One region of the Brevibacillus nigriterrae genome, then DNA from elsewhere that is predicted to be linked to it. Evidence: a T-box and tRNA genes for the amino acid it is inferred to sense, from the RefSeq annotation. Region 1 holds a T-box; the other regions hold tRNA genes.
What was found. The T-box of region 1 lies ahead of argS (arginine--tRNA ligase). A T-box ahead of a tRNA ligase gene usually reads a tRNA of that ligase, here a tRNA-Arg.

Region 1 (4,289 bases):
GTTCGATGGATCGTAAGCCGCTTCGTAACCTGCAACAATCGTCATCACATGCAGTTCCTTTGCGGAAATAAAACCGTTTTTGTCAGTATCAAATGTTTTGAAATCGATGTATTGATCGGCAGCTTGCAAGGCATCCCTTACAATCATTTCATTCTTTACGCCTAGATCACCACCCGTGTTTGGATGTGGATAGGGAAGACGTACTCGAATGAAGCCGTCGTTCGTTGTTCCACCTTGTTCTTCTGCTGGTTTAAAGTAAAAATTGCCGCTCGAGTTTTCTTTATAATAATGATTCAGTGACCCTGGAGAGTCGTTAAAGAATACTCCTGGCCAACTGCTTTCTGGATAGCGCATGGATATATTGGAAAATTCAACAAGCAGCACAAGCAGTTTCTCGGGGGTCTTGTGAGTCTCCATCATTTCTCCCCTATTTTTGGAAGAAGTTTTCGTGAATGACTCTATCTTCTTGTTCTTCCATTCCTTACTTTGTTTTCTCACTTTTTCGCTACTGGCAGCATTTCGTGGAGTTTTATCAATGGCCACCTTCTCATCAAGAATTTTCAGTCCGCTACCGCTCACCTTGGCGTAATGCCAGTATCCATCCTCACCAAGCAAAATGACGTCCCCATCTTCTGTCTCGACCCAGTTGAACCATTCATCGCCAAATTGTGTTGCCGTGAAAGTCTCACCCGACGGTTGCTCATAATCCCTCGGGACAGATACAGCAGGTGCTGCTGCTGTGATGCTCGCCAAGCTAAAGCAGACGGCTACCACAACAAACAAAAAAAGCAAACTCTTCCCCCAACAATGGTTTCTCATTTCTCTACCTCTCATTCTACCTATTTCGATTGAATATATGATTTCTGAACAATATTTCTACAAATTAGTAAATGATTCCTGTTTAAGCTTGTCGAATCATACAAAATTTTCTAGTAATAGAGAATCTTGACACTAGCACTTGGGCAAGCTTGGGTTTACATGGCATCAGACATTGCCAGTATCAAACTTCTTTGATACGATCAAGCGGAACAGAATATCTCCTATAACAAACGCTAGTGAAAGGAGCGTAGTATCATGGATCATCCCCTTTCCGCAACCAGTCGCTCGGCAATGCTTGCTTCCATAGAAACAGTGAAAGAGCTTCACAAGACCGATTTTGAGACCTATCGGCTTGTCAAAGATAGCAATACTTCGCAACACTATATCCATTACTCGTTTTACCATATCAAGCTGTCAGAGGGCGGCGTACGGGAGGAATACGATTATTTCCTGCCTCTTGATGAAGATGACGTCCTCTCCATTGTCTTGGGTGAACAGCCTTATCTCTATCCCGATCATTGGAAAACCACCTATTTGCGAAGCGGAACTGATGACCGACTTGTCCCTTTTCATCTCGATGCGGAAGATGAACTGCAAAAAGATATTGAAGAGGAAATGGCAATTTTTGAAGCTCTGCAACGGTATAAGCAAGCATTCGAAAATGCCGAGAATAAAGATGCATTGACCAAAGACCTGTTCATGGAACTGGACGCCAATCGCCAAAATCGCAACAAGAAATCCTGATCACTCCCCCTCTTCGATTCTTCAATTGGATGATTGGTCGGTTGCACAGGACTGTCAGATTGGTTATAATAATGTTCAAGAATTTCGTACTCTTAACTGGATATACAGGATCGATGATGAGGAGAGTATTCTTTCGTACAACCCAAGCGAGTCAGGGATGGTGGAAGCCTGATGGTATGACGATCGATGAAGCGCACCTCGTAGATGCTTGCTTGAAGGTCTCCCCTTCTGATGGGTAGATTGCGTAGAGCAAGCCGGGTAAGCCCGTTACAGCATCAAGCAGGCTATTGTTCTTAGACAAACGATAGCAATAAGAGTGGTACCGCGGGAGTCAATGATCCTCTCGTCTCTTTTTAGAGGCGAGGGGTTTTTATTTTTTGTTAAAGGGTGGATAGATGATGAGCACGAGTTACGAACAGGTTGTAGCAGCGAAAATCTCGGCTGCACTCACTGAATTAGGTGTTGAGGATTTTCCTCAGGAAAAAATTGAATCAATGCTGGAAACACCTCCAAATCCAGCTATGGGCGATATTGCTTTCCCATGCTTCCAATTGGCTAAAGCATTGCGCAAAGCTCCACCGATGATCGCAGGTGACATCGCTAGCAAGATTACTGGCCATCCGTTAAAAGACGTCCAAGTGGCTGGTCCGTATGTGAACTTCTACCTGGATCGTCAAAGCGTCAGCACAGAAGTGATCGACACAATCAACTCCCAAGGAAGCACTTATGGCAGCAGCAACGTCGGCGCAGGACGCAACGTTCCGATCGACCTCTCTTCTCCAAACATTGCAAAGCCTTTCTCGATGGGACACCTCCGCTCTACCGTTATCGGGAATGCGATTGCCAATATCTTGGAAAAAAGCGGGTACAACCCTGTTCGCATCAACCATCTTGGCGATTGGGGAACACAATTCGGGAAGCTGATCGTTGCCTACAAAAAATGGGGCAATGAAGAAAAAGTAAAGGCAGAACCAATCAAGGAGCTGCTCCAACTCTACATTCAATTCCACGAAGAAGCCGAAAAAGACCCTGCTCTGGAAGATCAAGGTCGTGAGTGGTTCAAACGCATGGAAGACGGTGACCAAGAAGCTCATCAGTTGTGGCAATGGTTCCGTGATGAGTCACTGAAGGAATTTAAGAAAATTTATGACCTGATGGGTGTTTCCTTTGACTCCTTCCACGGAGAAGCTTTCTACAATGACAAGATGGATCATGTCGTTGAACTGCTGGAGTCCAAGGGCTTGCTTACTGAATCGGAAGGTGCAATGGTCGTAAACCTCGATGAATTCGATATGCCGCCATGCCTGATCAAGAAGTCTGATGGAGCTACCCTGTACGCGACTCGTGACTTGGCTGCCGCTCTGTATCGCAATGAACAGTACGACTTTGCCAAAGCTCTTTACGTGGTCGGTGGCGAACAACGTCTTCACTTCCAACAGCTTTACAAAGTGCTGCAAAAGGCAGGCTTTGACTGGGCATATGAAATGTACCACATCCCATTCGGCATGATGTTAAAAGACGGCAAAAAAATGTCTACACGCAAAGGGAAAGTTGTTCTTCTCGAAGAAGTGCTTGCTCAAGCAATTGAGGATGTCTCCAAAGTCATTGAAGAGAAAAACCCTTCTCTGCCGAATAAAGAATCAGTTGCTCGTCAGGTTGGCGTAGGCGCAGTCATTTTCCACGACTTGAAAAACTACCGCCTGAATGACATTAACTTCTCTTGGGAGGAAATGCTTACCTTTGAAGGCGAAACAGGTCCGTATGTGCAATACAGTCATGCTCGTGCCTGCTCACTCCTGCGCAAAGGCAACTACCAGGGCGGTCAAGTAAATCTGACACCGGATGCTCTGGATTCTTCCGAAGCGTGGGCAGTAGTAACACTTTTGATTAACTTCCCGGAAACAATAGCACGGGCGAGAGATGAATTTGATCCGTCTCAAATCGGTAAATATGTGGTCGATTTGGCACAGGCCTTTAACAAGTTCTATGCCAATGTGCGTATCCTCGCTGAAGATGAAGCAGTAAAAACAGCCCGTCTCCATCTCGTAGCAGCGGTCGTTGTTGTTCTCAAGGAAGGTCTCCGGTTGCTCGGTCTGCAGGCTCCTGAAGAAATGTAACATCAAAAAAACCAGTCCAAGACACGGTATTAACGTGCGGGACTGGTTTTTTCAACTAATTGTTATTTAAATATTCTTGTTAAATAAAAATATAGATAATGTATATGATCCCGACTTTTGCTATACTCAGTTTGATTTGGATTTTTTTAGTAGGAATGGTGACCCGATATGGACTTATTGCTTGATATGAAAACGATCTTTATTACCCTTGTAGTGGGACATCTGTTTACGGTGATCCTGATTAGTGCGTATTGGCGTCACCACCAGAAAGATACAACCATTAATACTTTCTTTATTGCAAAATGTGTACAAGCAATTGCGTGGTTTTTTTTGACCCTTCGTAATGGGATTCCCGACGTTCTCACCATATCGATAGCAAATTCATTATTATTTATTGGTGCTTCCCTGGAAATAATAGCTGTGTTAATGCTTCAACACGCATTTACAGTGAGACTCAAGAAGGTTTATATATTGCTGACAATCTGTAATATTGTTGGATTTCATCTCATTCTTTTCTTTTATAACTTCGAAAGTGTAAGGATCGCCTTCGCCTCTGTTGGCGTTGCGGTATTAGTCATTATTCCTGCATGGAGGATGGTCAGAGAAAAA
Region 2 (4,289 bases), on a different contig from region 1:
GCCCGACTCGACAGCAAACAAAATTTTGACATTGTGTGCTTGCTCGATTTGTTTTATTTCTTTTTGAATAACTTCTAACATGATGTTCCCTCCCACCATAAATCAGTTACATTTTTATATAAACTCGATATCATCCCTATTTTCTGTTCGATCAAAACGAATCCAACTCATATCCTCGATATCAAGCAACTGCTTGAACCTTTCTACTGCATCCCCCTCTCTATTAAGGAATGTTTCAGGACGAAGGATTTCCCTTAACCCATCTATTGCGCCCGTATCCAGTTCAAACAACTGAAAAGCATCCACATTTACCGTTTCAAAATGCTTTCTTACTGCCTGTTCAAAAAACAAATCATCTTGAAATTTGCTTTCGAGTTCCTCAAACACGGCTCGGCCCTCTTCGCTAAATCTATCAATATCGGGGTCTATCTCATATGCCATGTTATACAGAAGGACGCTTTCCATTTCATAAGAAAAATCTAGCGAAGAAATCATTTGACCCTCATTCCATATTTCATAACCCCAACCATGGTCCTCAAGATGAAAAAAATATAAAACGGGACATTGATTTGACATGTTCTCTATATATTTTGGAGAGTCCATTTCACCGTCATCATTTGTAAAAAAGGCTGTCCACTTGTCACTTAACGGCAAGATCGCTGTTCCGGATGGATAGAAGGAACGAATAAAGTGCTGATTTTTTGTAGCTATAAGATTTCCGTATGTAAACTCACTCATGGTTTTTTAACTCCTTTATAGAAACATTTTCCACCTATTATAAGAATTACACTTCTACTGAAACGAATCCTTCCTGTCATCAGTCAAAGAAATATAAACCATAAACAAATTGGAGGAACGCAAAATGAAAAAAACAACAAGAATTCTTAGTACGGCTCTGATGGCGGCTATGGTGATGACAAGTTCTGTTTCTGCCTTTGCAGTCTCTGATATTCAAAACAGTCCCGTACACCAAACAAATACAAACCTGTCCCATCAACTCGTCATTAACGGAACAGGGCTTACCGAAAAAGAAGCTCCTGTCTATGTAAATCAGCAAGGTGTTACTATGGTTCCTTTGCGAGCGATGGCAGAAAAAATGGACTACAAAGTTACTTGGAATCAAAAAACGAAAAGTATAGAAGTCGCCAAAGGGGCACAATGGACAGCAGTTACGATCGGGAAGGATCAGTACAACTTTGGGAAAATGTCCCTTACGTTGGGTACAGCACCTGAATACCACAAAGGAATCACCTACGTTCCCTTGGCTTTTGCGGAACAAGTATTAAAAGTTCAGGTTACCGTCGAGAAAGATGGAATCATCAAGATCGATGAACTCATGCATGCTCTGACCAAAAAAGGGACAATCGCAAAGATTAACCTGGATGCCAAAGGAGATAAGATCAAGGGTTCCGTTCTGGTCAATGGTTACGCAAACGGGATGATCTTGTATATCAGCGACGATACGGTTTTGGTAAATCAAGATAACAAACCAGTTTCCATCAACGATCTTCGACTCGGGGCATCCGTAGAATTTATACATGATGACATCATGACGATGAGCATGCCTCCGATGACCGGTGCGAAGAAAATTGTCATCAACGACAAGGATCTTACCGCCGACGTGTTAGGTACAGCGGGTGAAGTAATGGAAGTTACCACATCCGAAGACGGCAACACAAGGGTTCACATAAAAGGAGAAAAGTTGAACGATCAATCATTTGAGGAAATTGTTCTGAACCTCAACAAGGAAACTCCGATTATTGATGCCAAAGATCAAACAGAATTAACAGCAGAAGCTTTGAAAAAAGGCGTAAAGATTTACGGTTTTTACGGGCCAATGACAACCAAAAGCCTGCCACCGATTGGTCAGGCAGTCAAAGTTGTTGTAGAAAATGTAGAGTAAAGACTAGTCTTAGTTAAAAAGAAATCGGGAAAGAAAAAACGCAAGCTCTCTCAAGGGAGGCTTGCGTTTTTGTGTTTTTACGTATGGTGACCCCGAGAGGAATTGAACCTCCGACGCACAGTTTAGGAAACTGTCGCTCTATCCGCTGAGCTACGGGGACATGGTTTATTTAACATTTCTTACCTTATCTATTATATGTAGATGATGCCATTTTAGCAAACCCTACATGGTCGATAATGAGGCAAAACATAATAAAAAGCAGCCTCTCACAAGAAGAGGCTACCCTTAAATTGTTTTGTTATTTCTTCGGCCCGATTGTCTCCAAGCCACCCATGTATGGTCGCAATACCTCAGGGATCACAATGGTTCCATCCGCTTGCTGGTAATTTTCAAGCAAGGCTGCAACGGTACGGCCAATCGCCAATCCAGAGCCGTTCAATGTGTGTACAAACTCTGGCTTGCTCTTCGTATCACGACGGAAACGAATGTTAGCTCGACGTGCCTGGAAATCCTCGAAGTTGGAGCAAGAAGAAATTTCACGATATGTCTCATAGCTTGGAATCCACACTTCGATATCGTATTTCTTCGCTGCCGTGAAACCAAGATCTCCTGTACACATGCTCATCACACGGTAAGGCAATCCTAGAAGCTGAAGGACTTTCTCTGCATTTCCGACCAAGCTCTCCAGTTCCTGATAAGAATCTTCTGGCTTCACGAATTTCACCAGTTCTACTTTATTAAACTGATGCTGACGAATCAAACCACGGGTATCTCGCCCGGCAGAACCCGCTTCAGAACGGAAACAGGCACTGAACGCCGCATAATAGCGAGGCAAAGCTGCTCCATCGAGAATTTCGTCACGGTGCATGTTTGTTACGGGAACCTCGGAGGTAGGGATCAGGAAGTAATCAGGTCCTTCGAGTTTGAAAGCATCCTCCTCGAATTTTGGCAATTGCCCCGTCCCTGTCATGCTCGCGCGATTTACGATATATGGAGGCAACACTTCTTCATAGCCATGCTGGTCTGCATGCAAATCCATCATGAAATTAATAAGCGCTCGCTCTAAACGGGCACCTAACCCCTTATAGAATACAAAGCGGCTTCCTGTTACTTTGGCAGCCGTTTCGAAGTCGATAATTCCTAACTCTTGCGCAAGATCCCAGTGTGGCTTCGGTTCAAACTCGAACTTCTTCGGTTCGCCCCATGTTCTTGCCAGTACATTGTCGTCCTCGCTCGTTCCAACAGGTGTAGATTCGTGTGGCAAGTTAGGCAATCCCATCAAAATTTCATCCAATTGCTCATCCAATTGACGAAGCTCTTCATCGAGAACTTTGATCCGATCGTTTACTTCTTTCATTTCAGCAATGAGGTGATCGGCATTTTCTTTATTTCGTTTTAAAACAGCTACCTGTTCGGATACGGTGTTCCGTTTATTTTTGAGTGAATCTCCCTCTTGGATCACTTGGCGACGTTTTTCATCGACTTCCACGAATTGATCGAGAGCAGAGATGTCTTCGTTGCGGTGTGCTAATTTTTGACGTACTCCTTCAAGATCCTGGCGCAAAACTTTAACATCCAACATAACCTTTCATCCTCCAATACTTCATAACCTGTCTCGTAAAACAGAAAAAAAGCAAAATAAAAACACTCATCCCCCAAAAGGGACGAATGTCTGATCATCCGCGTTGCCACCCTTATTGGCTCCATGATCAACAATTCATCATAAGCCCACTCGACTGCACCATAACGGGGTGCTACCGGGTGAAGTTATTTCCCTCACCGCTCCGAGATGGATTCTTCTGTCTACTGGTTCGGTTCGCACCATCCACCGACTCTCTTGTCCAGCCATATACAGAGTACTTGTTCTCATCAACGCTTTGGTATCTTATACCTTTATTATTCAAATTTACTACAAATTCTATTCACATGTAAAGAAAAAAGCAAAAAGCACCCAGTACGGGTGCTTTTTACGTGAAAAATAGTTATGAGCGATCTTTACTCTCTTTTACCATATTCACAAAGTATTGATGGAAACGTGTATCATCCGTTAGTTCCGGATGGAAAGCGCAAGCGACAAACTGGCCTTCTCGTGCAGCAACGATTTTCCCTTCGTATTCAGACAGAACTTGTCCGTTTGGTCCAACCTCCATAATGTAAGGAGCTCGGATAAATACAGCCGGGTAATCGGAGCCAACACCCTCGACCGGAATAGCTACTTCAAAGCTCTCCTTTTGTCTGCCGAATGCATTCCGCTCCACTTTAATATCCATTAATTGCAGATGGGCATCGTCTTGTCCATTAATTCGATTTGCCAAGAGAATCGCACCTGCACAAGTTCCCATGATTGGCTTGCCTTCTCCAGCGAAACGGCGAATCGCATCCATGA
Region 3 (4,289 bases), on a different contig from region 1:
TACCAGGCACGACCACGACTTGCTCTACATCGAGTCGTTGTTGCAGCAGACGAGACAGTTCGTTCAGACCAAAAATGTCTTCTGCCATTTCCTCCATTTGTTCCAAGACCCTGATTCCTTCAACAGTGCAGCTCATTCCTGCGGGCGATACATCGAGTAGCCCCATTTCTTTTAACAGGTCCACTTCCGCACGAAGAATCCGCTCTGTCGTCTGCATGGTCTGAGCCAACGCTCTTCGTCCAATTGGTTGCAGGTGGTAAATGGATTGCAGCAGCGTAAATCTTTTGCGAAGGACATCCATAAGATCAGGCACTAGTTTTTTCTGTACCTCGATTAGCTGGCGCATACCTCATCTCCTTTTGGAGAATAGGGACTATTTCGGTCCCGGTTATACATTTTTTGTCCCACATAGAGCAAAAAAAAGAAAAGCCTCTATACATGTATAGTAACGCAAATTCCATTTCGTTACAAGTCCATCTATAAAAGCTTACGCAAACAAGCGAGCACGACGGGTCAGTTCTTCTCGAAATTCATACTCCGTCACTACAGAGGTAACGGAAGGAAACACTTCTTCACCGTCAATGGCGACCACCGGGATTGTAAACATGTGTTTCTGGTGCAACTCATCGTCTCCGGTGATGTCAACCAGTGTAAGGATCAAGGGAAACTCCCTCCCGACCCGCTTGATCAATTTCTCCACATCATCACACAAGTGACATCCCGGACGTCCATATAAAACGATTTGAAATGGAAGTCTCTCCATTTTCAACCACTCTGCCTCTCTATATCAATATCGTTTCCTTTTGGCAGAAGAGGCAATCATCATCTCTTCACGATATTTGGCAACCGTTCTCCTTGAGATTTCAATGCCTTCTTTGTCCAGCAGTTCCGATAATTTTTGATCGGATAGCGGCTGCTTCCTGTCTTCTGCATCAATCAGTGCTTTAATCCGCTTCTTCACACTTTCAGAAGAGGCAGATTCACCGGAGGCAGTAGTCAGGGCGGATGTGAAAAAGTACTTTAATTCAAAAACACCACGAGGCGTCTGGACGTACTTATTGCTTGTCGCTCTGCTCACTGTTGATTCATGCAGGTTCACTTTTTCAGCGATCTCTTTTTGCGTCATCGGTTTCAAATAATGAACACCACGATCAAAGAACTCCCGTTGCATTTCCACAATGGCTTGCGTTACTTTAAGCAGAGTCAATCGCCGTTGCTCCAGGCTTTTCGCTAACCAGATCGCTGCATTCAGTTTATCATGAATAAATTGCTTTGCCTCTTCCTGTGTCTTGTTTTCTTTGAGCATCTTTTCGTAAAAACGATTAATCGATAGGCGAGGCGTAGAAACATCATTGACGAATACCACGTATTCACCGGATATTTTTTCTACGGCTACATCAGGGACGATATACCGGGTCTCCCCTGCTCCATAAGCTGCTCCTGGTCTGGGATTCAGCGTCTTTACAACATCTGCGATTTCCTGAACTTGCTGAACCGTGATTTGCAACTTTTCAGCAATTCGTGAAAAACGATTGTTTGCCAAATCCTGAAGGTGATCAAGAACAACTGCAATCGTGTGTTCATCATTGTAGCCTTCATACTGAAGTTGCAAAACCAGACACTCTTCCAGATTGCGTGCACCTACGCCAACAGGATCAAACCGTTGAATGATGGTCAAAACAGGTTCGAGCTCAAGTATCGATACACCCAATCGTTGACTGGCTTCCTCCAGACTCACTTCCAGATACCCTTTTTCATTGATATTCCCGATCAAGAAAAGTCCCATTTGTTTCTGGGAAGAGGTCAGTCCCTTTGTGAAGCCAAGTTGTGAGGTCAAGTAATCATAAAGGGTTTTATCGGAAGCTTGAACATAATCGAGCGGATTGTAAGTGCTTTCATTTTTATTCACAGAATAATCGCTGCGATCTTGATTCTGTGCGATTTCTTTCCAATCAATTTCTACTCGTTCGGTTGGGCGTTTCTGCTCCAAACGTTCAGCAGTCGCACTTACTTCGTGCAGTTCAATTACCGGATTCTCTGCTGCTTGTTCTTGAAGATATGATAAAAGATCTGTGGCGGAATATTGCAAGATTGTGATAGCCTGTCTAAGCTCCGGCGTCATTACCAGTTTTAATGTTTGTTCTTGATATAAGCCAAACCCCATATTCATACTGGCTCCGCCTCCCTTTTCAAGTTTCTATATATCTATATGCATATTATTCTAACTAACATGCAATTATCCTGCCAATCTCAAAAATTTGGATAGGTAAAAAGTTTTGAATTTGTTCACTACATGGCTTGTACAACAGGAAATCATTTTTGATTTACTTTTTCACGTCTATCCTCTATAATAGTCATTACTGTGTTAAATTTTGCGCCCGTAGCTCAGTGGATAGAGCAGCGGTCTCCGGAACCGCGTGCGGAGGTTCGATTCCTCTCGGGCGTACCATCTATACGAATAATAACTAGGTTCTGAATAATAATCGTTAGCCTCCGTTGAAGAAACGGAGGTTTTTTTATGGACAATTATCTAAAACTACACAGTTAAATATAATATATGAAAATTCTCATGTGTAAATATATGGAAAATACCTGGAGTGTAAGGAAAGGAAATCCATTAAGGAGGACCATCTATGTCAATATTTAATTGGTATAGCAGGCGTATAAGTTATTCAAACATTGAACTTCAAAAGCTAAGAATTGCAGAAGAGCTGAGGCGAACGAGGTTGTTTTCAAACGTAAGTGTTAGTCAAAAAAGTGTTACAGGTATAACAAACGGGTGTGCAATCTCCATTGTTCACTTTCCCTTTGAACGTTTTCAATACTACGAAGTTATAATGAGTTGTTGTAACGGTAACAATCCTGAACACACCAGGAGTATGATTGATCGTGTTCTCAACACAATTGATAGGACACGTCCAGGCGGTACGGGTCCTGTTATCGAGTAAAAAGTCCTTCTTTCCCATACGTAAACCTCCGTTGCACCTTAAGCGTTGTTAGGTGCAGTGATCCTCTCGGACGTACCATCTATAAGATGACAAACTAGGTGCTATATACCTGGTTTTTTTATTGACGTATCTCCCACTCCACTTCAAACCCTCCCTTCACACATTGCCGGCAATTCACAATCGCTTCATACATTCCATCCTGTTTGATGATTTCATGATTTCCCAACCAAATACCCCAAACAAGTATAAAATTCCGAAAAACAGGCAACCTGCAAATAGGTACATGTGTCCGACCTTCCAGTTGCTTTGTATCTCCCATCTGCGCACAGCCCAGTCAATCACCAACGAGACGGAAATCCCATACAAATAGGTAATGGGAGTCGCCCACACAATCATGACCATGATGTCGTGTGGATTTACTGCCATAAACAGAACAAACCATTCCAACTCACCTCTCATCCATTTTACTGGCTGCCAACCAAAAATACTTTTCTTTACAGCTTTATCGTGATAGGCTAAGAGTAATTCCTAATGTTCGAACCAACGAAAGGAGAGATATTGATGTTACACAATACAACTCCACTTCCTATTTACTGTGAGGAATGTAAAGCAAAAGAAATCGAACCGTGCCCACATTGCGAAAAATAAGCCACAAAAAGAAGGTGAACAGCTCACCTTCTTTTTTTATTTATCCACAACAGATCATTACCCTGTGAAAAATGTGCATAACTCTGTGGATAAGTCATTCAACTTTTTATGCGGTTTTTTGCCTTTTTCTTTTAAACCATCCTACGAACATTTGTTTTTGTTAACAAATTGTTGATATCTTTGTGGATAAGTATGATTCTTATTTATTCTTGAAATTAATCCATGTGTTCTTTCGTAATTAACAAGCGAAAGGAGGTATACGAATGGATGAGTCGCAACGAGATGAACTGTACAATATGAATTTGCAAGCATTGCAACATATTCAACAGTTTCTCCAAGGAAATTCTTCAGCATTTCATTCACTTGTTCACTTATTTGGTACAAGGGCTTACCGAATCATTCAGAAGATGATCTATTCTTATCATGACGCCCAAGACGTGAACAATGAAGTCTGGCTTAAAGTCGCTCAGAACCTGCATAAATACGATCAGACTTTCCCTTTTCATTCATGGTTATACCGACTTGTCTCTAACACATGTATTGATTTCTTGCGAAAGAAGAGGGAGATCACAATGGAAGATGATCAACTTCATCATCAAATACATAAAACAGCATATACCGACAATAATCCTGAAGGCGATTACATACAAAAGGAATTTATGGCTCATCTTCAAGGCCTGTTAACCTATCTAG

Region 2: it encodes a tRNA-Arg, which carries the amino acid that the T-box ahead of argS (arginine--tRNA ligase) is inferred to sense. The anticodon was not compared.
Region 3: it encodes a tRNA-Arg, which carries the amino acid that the T-box ahead of argS (arginine--tRNA ligase) is inferred to sense. The anticodon was not compared.

Annotation. Positions count from the first base shown of each region.
Region 1 is NZ_JBNCMT010000006.1:37,108-41,396, forward strand. It holds gene ACPW7N_RS06060 (M6 family metalloprotease domain-containing protein) at 1-819, opposite strand, end outside; gene ACPW7N_RS06065 (hypothetical protein) at 1,075-1,563, shown strand; T-box leader at 1,668-1,917, shown strand; gene argS (arginine--tRNA ligase) at 1,962-3,680, shown strand; gene ACPW7N_RS06075 (GGDEF domain-containing protein) at 3,849-4,289, shown strand, end outside.
Region 2 is NZ_JBNCMT010000019.1:6,785-11,073, reverse strand. It holds gene ACPW7N_RS14835 (nucleotidyltransferase domain-containing protein) at 1-81, opposite strand, end outside; gene ACPW7N_RS14830 (hypothetical protein) at 115-738, opposite strand; gene ACPW7N_RS14825 (copper amine oxidase N-terminal domain-containing protein) at 863-1,903, shown strand; tRNA gene ACPW7N_RS14820 (tRNA-Arg) at 1,988-2,063, opposite strand; gene serS (serine--tRNA ligase) at 2,202-3,485, opposite strand; T-box leader at 3,561-3,785, opposite strand; gene pdxT (pyridoxal 5'-phosphate synthase glutaminase subunit PdxT) at 3,886-4,289, opposite strand, start outside.
Region 3 is NZ_JBNCMT010000021.1:13,908-18,196, reverse strand. It holds gene ACPW7N_RS15920 (sugar-binding transcriptional regulator) at 1-346, opposite strand, end outside; gene ACPW7N_RS15915 (glutaredoxin family protein) at 488-763, opposite strand; gene rpoN (RNA polymerase factor sigma-54) at 788-2,170, opposite strand; tRNA gene ACPW7N_RS15905 (tRNA-Arg) at 2,375-2,449, shown strand; gene ACPW7N_RS15900 (hypothetical protein) at 3,123-3,395, opposite strand; gene ACPW7N_RS15895 (RNA polymerase sigma factor) at 3,860-4,289, shown strand, end outside.